3 regions of the Cupriavidus sp. HPC(L) genome follow, and region 3 is predicted to be linked to each of the others. Evidence: predicted binding sites of a transcription regulator. Region 3 holds the regulator's gene; each other region holds the start of a gene.
The links. Region 3 encodes FNR, which switches genes on or off when oxygen is low (the NO sensors DNR and NnrR bind a similar motif). Its sites were predicted from a motif close to TTGATNNNNATCAA; they were not measured.
Positions count from the first base shown of each region.

Region 1: B551_RS23540 (OmpW family outer membrane protein) is a predicted target of FNR. The motif match lies at 1,014-1,027, and genes of this name have one in related genera.
Region 2: hemN (oxygen-independent coproporphyrinogen III oxidase) is a predicted target of FNR. The motif match lies at 1,262-1,275, and genes of this name have one in related genera.

Region 1 is NZ_AMPR02000458.1:13,877-16,073, reverse strand. Features, by position in the region: partial or broken gene B551_RS23550 (ferrous iron transporter B) at 1-512, shown strand, start outside; gene B551_RS23545 (DUF6587 family protein) at 530-862, shown strand; gene B551_RS23540 (OmpW family outer membrane protein) at 1,092-1,760, shown strand; gene B551_RS23535 (hypothetical protein) at 1,887-2,197, opposite strand, start outside.
Region 2 is NZ_AMPR02000289.1:780-2,976, forward strand. Features, by position in the region: gene hemN (oxygen-independent coproporphyrinogen III oxidase) at 1-1,205, opposite strand, end outside; partial or broken gene B551_RS15785 (ATP-binding protein) at 1,353-2,197, opposite strand, start outside.
Region 3 is NZ_AMPR02000132.1:5,766-7,962, reverse strand. Features, by position in the region: partial or broken gene B551_RS09740 (sulfite exporter TauE/SafE family protein) at 1-274, opposite strand, end outside; gene fnr (fumarate/nitrate reduction transcriptional regulator Fnr) at 465-1,112, shown strand; gene B551_RS09730 (hypothetical protein) at 1,174-1,443, opposite strand; gene B551_RS09725 (FixH family protein) at 1,440-1,691, opposite strand; gene ccoG (cytochrome c oxidase accessory protein CcoG) at 1,704-2,197, opposite strand, start outside.

The DNA.
Region 1 (2,197 bases), on a different contig from region 3:
TGTGGGAACGCGCCCGCATCTTCCTGTCGCGCGTCGGCAAGGTGATCCTGACGCTCACCGTGCTGCTGTGGTTCCTGGCGACCTTCCCGTCCCCGCCCGAAGGCGCGACGCTGCCGCCGATCGACTACAGCTTCGCCGGCATGATCGGCCATGCGCTGGAGAAGGTGTTCGCGCCGGTCGGCTTCAACTGGCAGATCTGTATCGCGCTGGTGCCGGGCCTGGCCGCGCGCGAGGTCGCGGTCGGCGCGCTGGCGACCGTCTACGCGCTGTCGGGCAGCGAGGACACCGTGGCCGCGCAGCTCGCGCCGATGATCGCCGCGCAATGGTCGCTGGCCACCGCGCTGGCGCTGCTGGCGTGGTTCGTGTTCGCCCCGCAGTGCATCTCGACGCTGGCCGTGATCCGCCGTGAAACGAACTCGTGGAAGGTGATGGCGGCCTCCACGCTGTATCTGGCGGGCCTGGGCTATCTGGCGGCATTCGTGACCTACCGCGTGGCGCTGCTGTTCAGCTAAGGCATTCGGAAGCCATCATGTCGCTCTATCACGTCGTCGAATCCGTGCTGGTGCCGCTGATCGTGCTGGTGTGCGCGCTGTCGGTGGCGGCGCGCTACATGCCGCGCACGCGCGAGCGCGTCAAGGCGGCGCTGGCGGCAAGCCTCGGCGGCGCGCAAGCACGCGGATGGCGCGCGCGGCTGGTGGCACGGCTGGCGCCGCAGGCGGTGGCATCGGGTTGCGCCACCGGCTGCGACAGCGGCGGCTGCAACAGCTGCGACAGCAATACGTCGAGCAATACGACGAACTCCGCGCCCGCCGCGCAGGAGAAACCGATCCGCATCGTGCGCAAACCGCAGGGCAAGGGCTAGGCGCGATCCTGGCTCAGGCACCGCAGTTCGACGAAGCCGGCTTTGCCGGCTTTTTTCTTGCCCGGAACCCTGTCGTCCCCGCGTATGCGGGGACCCAGTGGCTTTCAAAGACGCCGGGTTCCCCCCTGCGCGGGAACGACGGCATGGACCTTTGCTTTAGGTCAAACGGGTCAGAGGCCGGCAACGGCACACTCGGCATGGGGTCTTTCCCAGTCCTGTCGATAACAACATGAGCCCGATGCAATCTCCTCGTACCCGATTGGCAATGGCCGCCGTGGCGGCCGCGATGATGGCCTTTACCCCGCTGCACGCCGGCGCGGCAGATGCCGCCGCCCACCCATCCGGCACCGAATCCGAAGGCAACTGGATGGTGCGCCTGCGCGGCACCTATCTCGACTTTGCACAGAAGTCCGACCCCGTCGGCGGCGCCGGTGCCTCGGACCGGATCGGCGTCAACAACAAGTGGATCCCCGAGCTGGATGTCACCTACTTCTTCACGCCGCGCCTCGCCGCGGAACTGGTGCTGACCGTTCCGCAGAAGCAGGACGTCTATCTCGACGGCAACCGGATCGGATCGTTCAAGCATCTGCCGCCGACGCTGCTGCTGCAGTATCACTTCCGCCCGCACGCCAGGTTGCGGCCCTATGTCGGCGCGGGGCTCAACTTCACGCGGATCTGGGACGCCGATATCGCCGGCAATACGCTGTCGCTGGACCGCTGGAGCATCGCGCCCGCGCTGCAGATCGGCATGGACTACCGGCTGACGCGCAACTGGTTCCTGAATGCGGACATCAAGAAGGTGTGGCTGTCCAGCGATGTGAAGGCGGCCGGCGCCAAGGTGTCGGAGGTCAAGCTCGACCCGTGGCTGTTCAGCGTTGGCCTCGGATACCGGTTCTGAGCGGCGGACTGCGGTCACGCAGAAATGGGTACGCTGCGTATCCGAACACCTCAACGTCGTCCCCGCGCAGGCGGGGACCCAGTGACTTTGAAAGACGCTGGGGCCGCTTGCACGGGAACGACGTGTTCAGATCGCGCTGCCGTTGATCGTCACCGACAATCGCTGCCCGCTTTGCCTGACGCTGCAGCTCGCGGTCAGCGAGAACTCGCCAGGGGTCAGCGGCGTCACGCCGACCTGGCCCGGATGCGTGGCCGGGGTCACGGCGATATTGCCTGACTGTTGCCAGTCCCATGCCTCGCATTCGACGAAGGTCAGCGCGGTGCCGCGATGCCTGACGGTCGCGGTGACCGGAATCGGCAGCGGCGGCATCGTCGCGATACGCAGCGGCTGCGGGCCGTCGTAGACCAGCGCCCAGGTCGGCTGCTCGGTCACCGTCA
Region 2 (2,197 bases), on a different contig from region 3:
AGCGCGCCGATGATGTCCTTGCGCAGCCGATCGTCGGCGTCGCAACGATGGCCGCGCAGCACGGGCAGCCTGCCGGCATCGAGCGCGCCGTAGTACTCGTCCAAAGTACGCGCGTTCTGCACGTAGCGGCCGGCCACCGCGCCGATCGCCGAGATGCCGAAACCGAGCTGGTCGTGACCGGCGTGGGTCGCATAGCCCTGGAAGTTGCGCTGCAGCCGTCCTTCGCGCTGGGCGCGGGCCAGCGCGTCGTCCGGCAGCGCGAAGTGGTCCATGCCGATATAGACATAGCCGGCCGCGGTCAGCCGCTCGATGGCCGAAACCAGGATGTCCAGCTTTTCGCCGGCCGACGGCATCGCGGCCTCGTCGATCCGCCGCTGCGGCTTGAAGACGTGCGGCAGATGCGCGTAGCTATACAGCGACAGGCGGTCCGGCCGCATCTCCAGCACCCGCTCGATGGTCGCGCCGAAGCGGGCAGCGGTCTGGTGCGGCAGGCCGTAGATCAGATCCATGCTGACCGACAGTAAACCGAGCCGCCGCGAGGCGGCCACCACGCGGCGCGTGTCTTCCACCGGCTGCACGCGATGGATCGCGGCCTGCACCTGGGGATCGAAGTCCTGCACGCCGAGGCTGACGCGATTGAAGCCCAGCTCCGCGAGCAGCGTCATCCGTTCGTCGTCGACGCGGCGCGGATCGATCTCGATCGAATGCTCGCCGTCCGGCCGCAGATCGAAGTGCCGGTGCAGCGCGCCCATGACCTGCCGCATTTCGGCGGGATCGAGGAAGGTCGGCGTACCGCCGCCCCAGTGCGATTGCACCACGGGCCGGCGCTCGCCCAGCCGGGCCGCCACCAGCGCCATCTCGCGCGCCAGATAGCGGACATAGCGCGCACTGCGGCCGTGATCGCGCGTGATGATCTTGTTGCAGCCGCAGTAGTAGCAGATGTTCTCGCAGAACGGGATATGCAGGTAGAGCGACAGCGGCGCGTCGGCACCCGCCGCCCGGCAGTCGTCCAGCGCGGCCCGATACGCGTCTTCGCCGAAGCCCGCATGGAAGCGATCGGCGGTCGGATAGGAGGTGTAGCGCGGCCCGTTGACGTCAATGCGCTCGGCGAGCGCGCGGAAATCGGCGAGGTCGGCGCGGCGGATGACAGAGTCCGGAGCGGTGGCGGGTGCGGCGGGAGCGGAATGGGGAACGGTCGTTGCCATGAGGCGGCCTTCTGAGGAATCCGCTTCGATGCTAGCCAGACCGGCGCCCGCAGGACTTGACCGGCATCAAGCGCCGGCGAATCGGATCTGGCGCGGGGCCTTCGGCGTGGCTTTGCTGCAGCCAAACGCCGCTGCGGCAGACCCACCTTACTCCCGCGGCAGCGTCACCGTCGCCCGCAAACCGCCTTCCGGCCGGTTCTCCAGCATCAGTTCGCCGCCATGGCGCGCCACCGCGTCGGCGGCGATGGCCAGGCCCATGCCGACGCCGCCGGTGGCCCTGCTGCGCGAGGACTCGATGCGGTAGAACGGCTCCATCACGCGCCCCAGTTCGTCCGGCGGAATGCCGGGGCCATCGTCGTCCACATCGATGACGACCTTGTCCGGCGCATCGGTCAGCGTCACGCGGGCGCCGCCGCCATAGCGGTGCGCGTTCTCGATCAGATTGACCAGCGCGCGGCGCAGCTCGGCCGGATAGACTGCCAGCGGCTGCGCCGAGCCGCTGCACGAGACCTGCTGGCCCAGTTCCATCGCATCGTCGACGACGGCCTGCACCAGCGCGGCGATGTCGACGCGCTGGCGCGGGCCGACGGCGCCTTCGCGCTCGCGCAGATAGCCGAGCGTGGCATCGATCAGCGCGTTCATCTCGGCGAGGTCCTGACGCAGCCGCCGGCTCGTGTCGGCATCGTCTAGCCGCTCGATGCGCAAGGCCATCCGGGTCAGCGGCGTGCGCAGATCGTGCGAGACCGCGGCCAGGAAGCGAGCCTGCTGCGCCAGCTGGGTCTGGATCCGTTGCTGCATGCGATTGAAGGCGCGCGCGGCCTCGCGCGCCTCGTTCGGTCCGCCCTGTTCGTCGAGCGGTGGCGCGTGGACGTCCTGGGTCAGCCTGCCGGCGCCGCGCGCGAGCTGCTGCACCGGGCGCGCCAGCACGCGCGCACCCACCCAGGAGGCGGCCACGATCGCGGCGAACTGGAACAGCATGCCGAATGGCGGTG
Region 3 (2,197 bases):
GCGCCCGCTGCACGGGCAGATACTGCGCCTTCCAGGCGGCCGCGCCGACCGCGCCTAGCAATGCGCCGAGCAAGGCGTAGGCGCTCAGGCGGCCGGCATGCAGCACCAGCAGTTCGCGCACCCACGCCGCGCGGCTGCGGTACAGCGCCACCGGCGCGGCCTGCCCGGCATCGTTGCCCTCGAGCACCAGCACGATGCCGCCGCACATCGCCGCACAGTGGACGCCGCCCAACAGCGCCAGCAGAAACACGCTGGCCAGTACGCCGATCGCCATGTCAGGCTCCCCTCGCCGGCATGGGGCACGGTAGAATGGCCGCTTGCTTCACGCCCATCGCGCCCATCGCGCCGTCGATGGCAGTCCCTTCCCTTCGCGCGGATTCCAATTGCTGAACGCCATTCCCCTGAACGACCAATCGACCCGCTGCTCCACCTGCTCGCTGGGACAGCTGTGCCTGCCGGTCGGCATGTCGGCGCAGGACGTCGAGAAGATGGACACGCTGGTGCAGGAGCGCGTGCGCGTGCGCAAGGGCGAACCGCTGTATCGCCTCGGCGATCCGCTCGACGCGGTCTATGCGATCCGCTTCGGCACGCTGAAGACCCACGTGACGATGGAAGACGGCCGCGCGCAGATCACCGGCTTTCACCTGCCCGGCGAAGTGGTCGGCTTCGATGGACTGACCGAGATGCGGCATGCGTCGGACGCGACCGCGCTCGAGGACACCGAGGTCTGCGTGGTGCGCTACGACGAGATCCAGACGCTGTCGGCCTCGCTGCCTTCGCTGCAGCACCAGTTCATGCGGCTGATGAGCCGGGAAATCACGCAGGACCAGATGATGCTGATCACGCTGGGCTCGATGCGCGCGGAGGAGCGGCTGGCGGGCTTCCTGATCAGCCTGTCCGAGCGCCTGTCGGCACGCGGCTATTCGCCGTCCGAGTTCGTGCTGCGGATGAGCCGCGAGGAAATCGGCAGCTATCTGGGCCTGAAGCTCGAGACCGTCAGCCGGCTGTTCTCGCGCTTCGCCGAGGCCGGCCTGATCCAGATCCGCCAGCGCCACGTGAAGCTGGTCGACATGGACGGCATCCGCCAGCTGCTGGGCAAGACCGCCTGCTGATCCCCGCGCGGCAGTCGCGGCCGTGACGCCGGCGGCAGCCGCTGCCAGCATTGCCATCGCCCTACTCCAGTTCGTCGGCCGCGGACATCGGCGACGACATCGGGGCCAGCATCGATGCCGGCAGCATGCACAGCGTCAGCGCGCTGGACAGCGCGCACACCGCCCACGCGACCACGAAGCCGATCGTATAGATGGCGCCGTGCGACAGCTCGAGCGGCCGCCCGAAGACGCGCAGATCGCGCGGATCGATCAGCGAAAACACCAGCACGAAGGCCACGGCCGCGCCGACGAAGGCGGGCCACAGCACCCACATCAGCCAGCGCGCCTTCATGGCCGTGCCACCGATCGGGGATCGACCGCGTCGCGCGAGTCCTGCGTGGCAGCCGAAGCCGCCACCGCCGCCGGCGTCGCCGCCTGCCGGACCAGCAGCCCCTGACGCACCACGCCGTCGACGATCGGTCGGTCCGCGTGCCGCAGCGCGACCCAGATCGTCACGGCACAGCCGATCATCGCCAGCGCCGGGCCACTGATCAGCAGCCACGGCCACGGCTCCTTCCACCACGGTTTGCATTGGGACATGTCGATGCCTCGTTACGGTTGGTCGGGAACGAAAAAGCGGGTGGACTGCCGCACCTGCACGCGCTCGGCTCCGGGCCCGGCTCCAGGCGCTGCGGACGAGCCGCTGACGACGATGTCGACCACATGGGTGCCCGACGCGGCCTGCTCCAGCGGCACGCGCAACCGCAGCGGCAGCAGCCGGTTCGACGTCGGCGCCAGATGGCCGGCAGCGCGCTCGTATTCGACGGACAGCCCCGGCAGGCCAGGACTTTCCGCCGCGATGGCCACGTCCAGTTCGCCTTCGGTGGTGTTGATCAGCTGCAGCCGGTAGACGTTCTCGATCCAGCGCCCTTCCACTTCGCGCGCCAGCGCCTGCCGGTCGCGGATGATGTCCACCTTCAGCGGCGTGCGCACCGCGACCGACCAGACGAAGCCGCCGGCCAGCGCCAGCCACAGCACCGCATACAGCACGATGCGCGGGCGGACCACGCGGCGGCGCGCATTGGCCGCGGACAGCGCGCGCCGCA